Regions from separate parts of the Streptomyces desertarenae genome, predicted to be linked through region 3. Evidence: riboswitches for the same ligand, from Rfam matches in the RefSeq annotation. Region 3 holds a riboswitch; each other region holds the start of a gene.
What was found. A riboswitch is a leader RNA that binds a small molecule or an ion and turns the genes downstream of it on or off. The one in region 3 is predicted to bind cobalamin.
Positions count from the first base shown of each region.

Region 1: linked by a shared signal. The riboswitch ahead of ACFSJS_RS10385 (ribonucleoside-diphosphate reductase subunit alpha) and the one ahead of ACFSJS_RS25710 (cobalamin biosynthesis protein) in region 3 are both predicted to bind cobalamin.
Region 2: linked by a shared signal. The riboswitch ahead of ACFSJS_RS09840 ((2Fe-2S) ferredoxin domain-containing protein) and the one ahead of ACFSJS_RS25710 (cobalamin biosynthesis protein) in region 3 are both predicted to bind cobalamin.

Region 1 is NZ_JBHUFU010000005.1:112,962-116,225, forward strand. Features, by position in the region: gene ACFSJS_RS10385 (ribonucleoside-diphosphate reductase subunit alpha) at 1-1,747, opposite strand, end outside; cobalamin riboswitch at 1,872-2,056, opposite strand; gene mctP (monocarboxylate uptake permease MctP) at 2,542-3,264, opposite strand, start outside.
Region 2 is NZ_JBHUFU010000004.1:378,338-381,601, reverse strand. Features, by position in the region: gene ACFSJS_RS09850 (SulP family inorganic anion transporter) at 1-500, opposite strand, end outside; gene ACFSJS_RS09845 (MerR family transcriptional regulator) at 868-1,251, shown strand; cobalamin riboswitch at 1,309-1,495, shown strand; gene ACFSJS_RS09840 ((2Fe-2S) ferredoxin domain-containing protein) at 1,538-1,945, shown strand; gene ACFSJS_RS09835 (heavy metal translocating P-type ATPase) at 2,172-3,264, opposite strand, start outside.
Region 3 is NZ_JBHUFU010000023.1:39,427-42,690, reverse strand. Features, by position in the region: gene ACFSJS_RS25715 (cobyric acid synthase) at 1-159, opposite strand, end outside; gene ACFSJS_RS25710 (cobalamin biosynthesis protein) at 156-1,190, opposite strand; cobalamin riboswitch at 1,328-1,453, opposite strand; gene ACFSJS_RS25705 (hypothetical protein) at 1,723-1,935, opposite strand; gene ACFSJS_RS25700 (inorganic phosphate transporter) at 2,028-3,263, opposite strand.

The sequences.
Region 1 (3,264 bases), on a different contig from region 3:
GGTGGAGGACGCCGCGGGCGGCGCGCGTGCTCTCCCAGGCGGGGTGGGGGCCGTACCGCTCGGCCAGGTCCGCCGAGGCCTCGTAGGCGGCGAGCATGATGCGCTCGGAGATCCGGGTGGACAGCCGCCGCGCCCCGGGCGAGTCGAAGGGCAGCCGCAGCCGGAAGAACACGTCCTGGAGGCCCATCAGGCCCAGACCGACCGGCCGCCAGCGGGAGTTGGACGCGGCGGCCTGCTCGGTGGGGTAGTAGTTGACGTCGACCACGCGGTCCAGGAAGAGCACGGCGGTGCGGACGGTGGCGTCCAGCCGCTCCCAGTCGACCGCCCCGCCGGGGCGCCCCCCGTCCTCGCGCAGGTGAGCGGCGAGGTTGACCGAGCCCAGGTTGCACACCGCGGTCTCGCCGTCGTCGGTGACCTCCAGGATCTCGGTGCAGAGGTTGGAGGAGTGGACGACGCTGCCCGGCTCGGCGGTCTGGTTGGCCGTGCGGTTGGCGGTGTCCTTGAAGGTCATCCAGCCGTTGCCGGTCTGGGCCAGGGTGCGCATCATCCGTGCGTAGAGGGTGCGGGCCGGGACCGTCCGCACCGCCGACCCGGCGGCCTCGGCGCGGCGGTAGGCGGTGTCGAACGCCTCGCCCCACAGGTCCACCAACTCGGGGACGTCCGAGGGGGAGAACAGCGACCAGTCGGCGTCCGCCTCGACCCGGCGCATGAACTCGTCGGGGATCCAGTGGGCGATGTTCAGGTTGTGGGTGCGGCGGGCGTCCTCGCCGGTGCTGTCGCGCAGTTCGAGGAACTCCTCGACGTCCGCGTGCCAGGTCTCCAGGTAGACGCAGGCCGCCCCCTTGCGCCGGCCGCCCTGGTTGACGGCCGCGACCGAGGCGTCCAGGGTCCGCAGGAACGGCACGATGCCGCCGGAGTGCCCGTTGGTGCCGCGGATCAGCGAACCCCGCGCGCGGATCCGCGAGAACGACAGCCCGATGCCGCCGGCGTGCTTCGACAGCCGCGCGACCTGGTGGTAGCGCTCGTAGAGCGAGTCCAGCTCGTCCCGGGGGGAGTCCAGCAGGTAGCAGGACGACATCTGGGGGTGCCGGGTGCCGGAGTTGAACAGGGTGGGGGAGGAGGGCAGGTAGGACAGCGTGCTGGTGAGCCGGTGGAACCCGGCGACCTCCTCCAGCGCCTCCTCGGAGGAGTCGGCGGCCAGGCCGCAGGCCACCCGCAGCAGGAAGTGCTGCGGGGTCTCGATCACCCGCCGGGTCGCCGGGTGGCGCAGCAGGTAGCGGGAGTGGAGGGTGCGCAGCCCGAAGTAGCCGAAGCGGTCGTCGGCGCCGTCCGCCGCGGCCCGCTCCGCCAGCGCGTCGAGCCGTTCGGCGTGCTCGGCGACGAACCCGGCCGTGCGGTCGGCGATCAGCCCCTCGCGCCGGCCGACCGCCACCGACGCGGAGAAGGACACCGCGCCCTGTCCGGCGGCCTCCTCGCGGATCGCCCGGACCAGCAGCCGGGCCGCGAGCCGCGAGTACTCGGGCTCCTCGGCGATGAGGCCGGCCGCTGCCTCGGTGGCCAGGGACCGCAGTTCCCCCGCGCCGGAGCCGGGACTGCGGCCGCGCAGCGCGGCGGCGGCGACCCGGCCCGGGTCGGTGGCGGGCAGATCGGCGGCGAGGTCGGTCAGGGTGCGCAGCAAGGCGGTACCGGAGCGGTCGTCGTCCTCCGGTGCGGGGGCCGAGACGGGCTCCGCTGCTGAGATGGTCAACTCGGTGCTCTCCCTCGTGGGCCTGCGGCCCCGCGGGGAGGCGGGCACGACGGGCGGACGGGCATGCCCGTCCGGATCGGGGCGTGACCGCGCGCGTCCGCCGGCCCAACCCACGGGGCCCGGACGTGACTGGACACCGTCGGCAGGTCCTCGGACTTGTGGCGGGCGGCCGGCCCGTGCAGACGGCACAGGGGCAGCCCGCCGCACACCGTTGCGGGACAGCTCCGGATTCCCACCGGATTCCCCTGCGGCGACAGCGGGATGAGCATACATCTTGTGCCGTATCGAGCCAGCACCCCAACATGTTGTGTCGTGGTGCCCCTGCGGCCCCGTAGAGGGCGGAAACGGCGGACGGTGCGGGAACCGCCCGGCGCCCCCCGGGCGCCGCGGTCGGCGGGGAGGCGGGGGGGGGACCTCCGCCGCGCGGTTCAGGCGCGGCGCACTTCGTACCCGGTGGCGGGCGCAAGGACTCCGTCGATGGCTCGCAGGAACGCCGCACCCGGCGGCGCCGGGCGGCGGGGCCGCGTGCCGCCGTCCTCCCCGGGTGGGAGTCCCCGGGGATCCGCTGGGAGCGGCGGGCGGAGGCCCGGTCCACCGCCGGGGGCGAAGGCGGGCCGGGTGGCCCAGGGGTCCGGGCGGTCCGCGCGTACTCCCCGCCGCGCACCGCGGAGGCGCCCGCGTCCGGCTGCCCGACCGCCCTCCGCCTCCCCGGCGGCCCTCATGCGGCACCCCGCCGGCGGCGCGGGGACTCCCCGTCGGCGGGGTGCGGGGGTGCGGGGGTGCGGCGGGGCGCCTCAGTGCCGGGCGTCCACCGTGGGCGGGGGCAGTTCCTTCTGGACGCCCGGGTCGCCGGCGTCCGCGGTGTAGTCGCCCGCGGTGGTGCTGTCGAGGCCCTCGGGGGCCTTCACCGCGCGCAGGACCAGGGTCATCACGACCGTGACCGCCAGGTTGAGCACGAACGCCGTCAGGCCGATGTAGCCGATCTCGCCGATGAGCGGGATGGTCTGTGAGCTGCTGGCGAAGTGCTGCTGGGTGGGGCTGGAGGTGTTGTAGGCCACCGCCGTGCCGTAGGCCATGCCGACCGCCCAGCCGGCGAGCAGCGCCCAGCGGTGGAACCACCGGGTGAACAGACCGCCCACGATCGCGGGGAAGGTCTGCAGGATCCAGATGCCGCCCAGCAGCTGGAAGTTGATCGCCACGGTCTTGTCCATGCCCAGGACGAAGACCAGCGCGCCGACCTTGACCAGCAGGGAGGTGACCTTGGAGACCTGGGTCTCCTGCGCGGGCGTGGCGCCCGGTCTGACGAACTCCTTGTAGATGTTGCGGGTGAACAGGTTGGCCGCCGCGATCGACATGATCGCCGCCGGGACCAGCGCGCCGATGCCGATCGCCGCGAAGGCCACCCCGGCGAACCAGTCCGGGAACATGGTCTCGAAGAGCTGGGGGATGGCGAGCTGGCCGTTGTCCACCTTCACCCCGGCCGCGATCGCCATGAAGCCCAGCAGGGCCAGCAGGCC
Region 2 (3,264 bases), on a different contig from region 3:
GCCAGGCCGGCGGCCACCAGCGGGTAGACGGCCCAGGGGACGTCCCGCAGCTCGGGCACCTGGGCCATGAAGATCAGGACGGCGAGGGCGTTGACGAAGCCGACCATCACCGAGCGCGGCACGAAGCGCATCAGCTTCGCCACCCCCAGGGCGCCCAGCGCGATCTGCATCAGGCCGCCCAGGATGACCGCGGCGACCAGATGACCGAGGCCGTGCTCGCGGTTGAGGGGGGCGATCACCAGGGCGACCGCCCCGGTGGCGGCCGAGATCATCGCCGGCCGGCCGCCGACGACCGCGATGGTGACGGCCATGGTGAAGGAGGCGAACAGGCCGACGGCCGGGTCCACGCCGGCGATGATCGAGAAGGAGATCGCCTCGGGGATCAGGGCCAGGGCGACGACCAGTCCGGCCAGCACCTCGGTGCGGAAGACCTTCGCCGAGGAGAGCCAGACGGGGCGGGGCAGGCGCGGCCGGTGGGCCGCGGAGGTGTCAGCGGACATGCATCCGTTTCCGTGTCGGGCGCGCAGGCGGCGGGCGTGCGCGCGCAGGGTGCGCGGCTCCGTGCGGGAGCGGGGGTGCCGGTCGGGCCGCGGCCGTCGTCCCCGACGGGGGCCGGACCAGGGGATCGGCGGGCCCGGGAGGGCCGCCGGTCGGGCGTCGTCGCCCGACGGGACTCGGGAGGGCGGTGTTCCGCCCCTGGATAGACCCTACCCTGACGTGAGAGATGATTTCGTCCGCTGTCCTGTAAATCGCAGGTGAATCCCCTGTGGTGGCTTGTGATCCTTGTCACGCGGTAGGGTTGGACACCACGAACCCGAAAAATGTTCGGGCATCAGAGGGGAAGCGACCGTGACGGACGAGCGACGGATGCAGATCGGCGAGGTGGCCGAGCGGACGGGTCTGTCGCTGCGCACCATCCGGCACTACGAGGAGGTCGGCCTCGTCGTCCCCTCCGCCCGCACCAAGGGCGGCTTCCGGCTCTACACCGCCACCGACGTGGACCGCCTGATGGTCATCCGCCGGATGAAGCCGCTGGACTTCTCCCTGGAGGAGATGCGGGACCTGCTGACGATCACCGACAGGCTCTCCTCCGCGGAACCGCTGGAGGACACCGAACGGGACCGCCTGCGTGAGCGCCTGGACACCTACCGCAAGGTGGCCGACGCCCGCTGCGAGAAACTGCGCGCCCAGCTCATGGCCGCCGAGGACTTCGCCGCCACCCTCCGCCGCCGGCTCCGCGCCGACGCCTGACGCCCCGCCGCCACCGGAGCCGCAAAGGCGCGCCGGGGGCGGGCCGCCCGCCTGCGGGGGTCCCTGCGATGATGGCGGGCGAACAGGCGACGGCGGAACGAGGAAGCCGGTGCGACTCCGGCGCGGTCCCGCCACTGTGATCGGCGAGCGGATCCCGGACACGCCACTGCCCCCGGGCGGGCGGGAAGGCCGGGACGAGCGGCGACCCGAGAGCCAGGAGACTCACGCGGTCGCCTCCTCGAACGGACCCGGGGCGGATCTCCCCGGAAGAGAGGAGCGTGCCGTCGTGCCCAGGGAAGCACGCGAGAAGAGGCCGGCGCCGTGCCGCGTCACGGTGTGCCGGGACTGCTGCTGCGGCACCTCCAAGGTGCCCGGCGTCGACCACGCCGCGCAGCTCGCGCGTCTGCGCCGGGAGACGCGGGTCAGGGTCTCCGGCTGCCTGGACGTGTGCGAGCGGGCGAACGTGGTCGTGGTGCAGCCCTCCGCCGCCGGCCGTGCGGCCGGCGGCCGACCGGTCTGGCTCGGCCTGGTCAACGACCCCGCCGCGACCGAGGACGTCGCCGCATGGATCCGGGCCGGCGGTCCGGGGCTGGCGCCCTGCCCCGACGTGCTGGAGCTGTACGTCTTCCCGGCGCCGCGGAGTCGCCGGGCCGGGCCGGACGCGCCGCCGCGCGACACCGCACCCGTGCGCTGACCGGTCCGCCCCGCGGCGCCCGGCCGGACGCACCACCCCGGCCGGACGCACCACCCCGGCCGGGCGCCGCGGCCGGGAGCGGGCACCCGGCGCGGGCGCCCCGTCCCCGGTGCCGGTCCCGGGGAAATATTGTGCCAAGCGAAGGACGGACCCGGCCGGTGCCCCAGGGGGCGTCACCGCCCGCGGCCGGGCGCCCCCGCGGGAACGGCGCGGCGGGTGCGCCCCGTCACGCCGGTCGCGCCGCCGAGGCGTTCCGCCAGGCGGTCCCGCGCAGCAGGCGCAGGCCGTTGAGGGCGACGACGACGGTGGACCCCTCGTGCCCGGCGACGCCGAGCGGCAGCGGCAGGGTGCCGAACAGGTCCCAGGCGACCAGCACGGCGATGAACACCCCGGCGACGGCGAGGTTCTGGACCACCAGCCGGCGGGCGGCCCGGGACAGCCTCACGACGGCCGGAACGGTGGCCAGTTCGTCGCGGACCACGACGGCGTCGGCGGTCTCCAGGGCGAGGTCGGAGCCGGCCCGGCCCATCGCGACGCCGCAGTGCGCGGCCGCCAGTGCGGGGGCGTCGTTGACGCCGTCGCCGACGACCATCACCCTCCGGCCCTGCCGCTCCCACGCGCGGACGGCGGCGGCCTTGTCCTGGGGGAGGAGGCCGGCGCGGACGTCGGTGATGCCGACCTCCGCGGCCAGGCGCTGCGCGGCGCGCTCGTTGTCGCCGGTCAGCAGCACCGGCGGGCGCCCGGTCAGCTCGGTCAGCGCGGCGACGGTGGCGGCGGCGTCCGGCCGCAGCCGGTCGGCGATGCCCAGGACGCCGACCGGGACCCCGTCGCGGAGGACCACGACCGCGGTGCGCCCGGCGTCCTCCAGGTCCCGCACCAGGTGCCGCGCCCGGGAGTCGGCCCGGTCGGCGCCGGCGGGCAGGAGCCGGGCCGGGGAGCCGACCTGGACCGTGTGGCCGTCGACGGTGGCGCTCACGCCCCGGCCGGGGGCCGAGGCGAAGCCGGTCGCGTCGGCGACGGTGAGGCGGCGTTCGCGGGCGGCACCGGTCACGGCGCGGGCCAGCGGGTGCTCGCTACGGTGCTCGGCCGCGGCCGCCAGGGCCAGCAGGCCGTCGTCGGTCAGCCCGCTGTCCGGCAGGGGGCGCAGCTCGGCGACGCGCGGGGTGCCCTCGGTGAGGGTGCCGGTCTTGTCGAGGGCGACCGTGTCGACCTGCCCGAGGCGTTCCATGGCGACCGCGGACTTGGCCAGTACGCCGTGGCGGCCGGCGTTCGCGATGGCCGCCAGCAGCGGTGGCATCGTGGACAGCACCACCGCGCAC
Region 3 (3,264 bases):
CTGGGCCTTGAACGGCGCCACCTTCACGCCCCGGCGGGCCAGCCAGCGGCAGATCCCCGCCGTGACCACGCTCTTGCCCGCATCCGAGGTCGTCCCCGCCACCAGCAGGCCGCCGCCCGCCGCGACGCCTCCCGCACCAGCCGCCGTGGAATCCGTCACCGGTCCCTCCTCCGGGCCGCCGCACGGGCGGCCCTCCGCTCCCGCAGCGCACCGGCACCGGCGCACAGCACCAGCGCCAGAGCGCTCACCCGGCGCGACAACCGCACCGTGCGCTCGATGTCGGCCACGCGCACCGGGCGACCGGAGGGGTTCAGCACCGGGCGGTGCTCGACGCGGCCGCCGTACGACAGCGTCCCGCCCAGCCGTACGCCCAGCGCGCCCGCGAACGCCGCCTCCACCACACCGGCGTTGGGGCTGGGGTGGCGGCGGGCGTCCGCGCGCCAGGCCTCCAGCGCGCCGCGGGGGTCCGGGCCGGCGAGGACGGCCAGCAGCGCGGTCAGCCGGGCGCCGGGCCACCCGGCGGCGTCGTCCAGGCGGGCGGAGGCCCAGCCGAAGCGCAGGTGGCGCGGCGAGCGGTGGCCGACCATCGCGTCCAGGGTGTTGACGGCCCGGAAGCCGGCCAGTCCGGGCACGCCCGCGGCCGCCCCCCACACCAGGGCGCCCACCACGGCGTCGGAGGTGTTCTCGGCGACGGACTCCACCACCGCGCGGGCGATGCCGTCGGCGTCCAGTGCCTGGGGATCCCGGCCGCACAGGTGCGGCAGCCGGGCGCGCGCGGCCCCGACGTCGCCGGCCTCCAGGGCGGCGGCGATCGTGCGGGCCTCGCGGGCCAGGCTGCTGCCGCCGGTCACCGACCAGGCGGCGGCGGCCGTCAGCGCGGTGCGGGCGGCGGGGGAGCGGCGCACGGCGCGGTCCAGCGCCGCCGCGGCCGCCGCGGTCCCGCCCGCGCACACGGCGGCGTACAGGGCGCCCGCGCCGCGGTGGTCGCGCCACAGCAGCCGCTCGGCGGCCGCGGCGGCACGCCCGAAGGCGGCGACGGGGTGGCCGCGGCGCGGGTCGCCGGCGACGAGGTCGATCAGGTGTCCCAGCACCGCTCCGCAGGCGTAGGCGCAGGCCGCGCCGGACGCGGCCGGGGCGGCAGGGGACGCGGCGGGATCCGCGGGAGCGGTCGCCGTGCGGTGGGCACGCATCGCGTCAGCGGGCCGTCACGCCTCGTGCTGACCTGTGCGCGGGGGGAAGCGGCGGTGCGGACGCGGGCAGGGTGCCGTGCATGGCGGTATGTCCTCACTCAGGGTCCTCGCCCTGGCTCGACGTGACCGGCGGTGAGAGTCTCCTGGCTCCCGGATCGGCGCTTCCCCCGGCCTTCCAGCCCGATGTGCGGGCCGTGACGCTGGGTGGGGGAGCGCTCCCCGGTGACAGTGGCGGGACCGCGCCGGATTCGCACCGGCTTCCTCTCCTGCCGCCGTTGGGCAACGGGAAGTCCACCACGCCCGGGAGGGCGCGTCAACTCGGCCGTGACCTGCGGCGGCGCACTGTGCGGAAGCGCACACGGGCCCGCCGCGCGCGGCGGACGCCCACCGGTGCGCGGCGCGGGGCGTCCGCCCGGAACACCGAGCGGGCGCCCGGCGCGGTGTGCCGGACGCCCGCTCGGCTCTCGTGCCGGGGGTACTGGCGGCCGGCCGTCCCGCCGCCGGGGCGCCGGTGGCGGGACGGACGGCCGGCTCAGGCCGCGATGATGTAGATGCCGTAGGCCACGGCCGCCGCGCACAGGGCGTAGCAGGCGTAGGAGCCGAGGCGGGCCGGGGAGGCGGGGCCGCCCTTCCCGCGTCCGCCGGCCGAGCCGACGATGCCGAGGGTGAACATGCCCACCAGGCCGACCGTCATCACGAGGCTGACCCCGAAGACCTGGCCGAGAGCGGCCCAGTCGATGTCCATGGTGCTTCTTCCTTCGTGTCTGCGACCCGTGCGGAGACCGCGTGGGTGCGGGGGATCGGGTTCCCGGGAGGGGCAGGGCGCGGAGCGGCGCCTCAGGAGGCGGAGACGGCGGTCTTCCCGCTCCGGGCGGCGGCCTCGGCCTCCTCCAGGGCGGCGGCGGTCGGCGGCGGGGCGACGGCCTGCAGGGCGGCGGTGACCACGCCCGCCTCCTCGGCGGTGTCCGCCTCGACGTCGTTGACGTTGGTGTGGTCCACCGGCTCGCGGCGGGAGGCGAACCAGATGGCGGCGATGGCGGCCACGGCCAGGACCGCGACCGTGGTGACGCCCCAGTCGCCCTGGGTGGCCAGCAGGGCGGAGCCCGCGGCGACCAGGCCGGCGGCCGGGAGCGTCAGGCCCCAGGCGGCGACCATGCGGCCCGCGGTGCTCCAGCGCACCGCACCGCCCTTGCGGCCCAGGCCGCAGCCCATGATCGAGCCGGAGCAGACCTGGGTGGTGGAGAGGGCGAAGCCCAGGTGGGAGGAGGCCAGGATGGTGACGGCCGAGCTGGTCTGCGCGGCGAAGCCCTGCGCCGGACGGATGTCGGTGAGGCCCTTGCCCATGGTGCGGATGATGCGCCAGCCGCCCAGGTAGGTGCCCAGCGCGATGGCGATGCCCGCGGAGGCGATGACCCACAGCGGCGGGTCGGCGTCGGCGCCGAGCGCGCCGCCCGAGATCAGGGCCAGGGTGATGACGCCCATCGTCTTCTGGGCGTCGTTGGTGCCGTGGGCGAGGGAGACCAGGGCGGCCGAGGCGATCTGCCCGGCCCGGTAGCCCTTGGCGACCTCCTGCTCGTCGCTGCTCCGGCTGAGCCGGTAGGTGAGGCGGGTGGCGAGCATCGCGGCGACGCCGGCGACCAGGGGGGCGACCACGGCCGGGATCAGGACCTTCATCACGACCGCGTCGAAGGAGACGGCGCCGACGCCGACCGAGGCGATGGTCGCGCCGATCAGGCCGCCCATGAGGGCGTGCGAGGAGCTGGAGGGAAGTCCGGCCAGCCAGGTCAGCAGGTTCCAGATGATGGCGCCGACCAGCCCCGCGAAGATCACCGCCGGTTCGATGCCGGAGTCCTCGTTGATGAGGCCCTTGGAAATGGTCGCGGCGACCTCGACCGACACGAAGGCGCCGACGAGGTTGAGGACCGCCGACATCGCCACCGCCGTCTTGGGCCTGAGAGCCCCGGTGGAAATGGTGGTGGCCATGGCGTTGGCCGTGTCGTGGAAGCCGTTGGTGAAGTCGAACACCAAGGCTGTGACGATCACGATCCCGATGAGAAGCGTGATGTTTTCCATC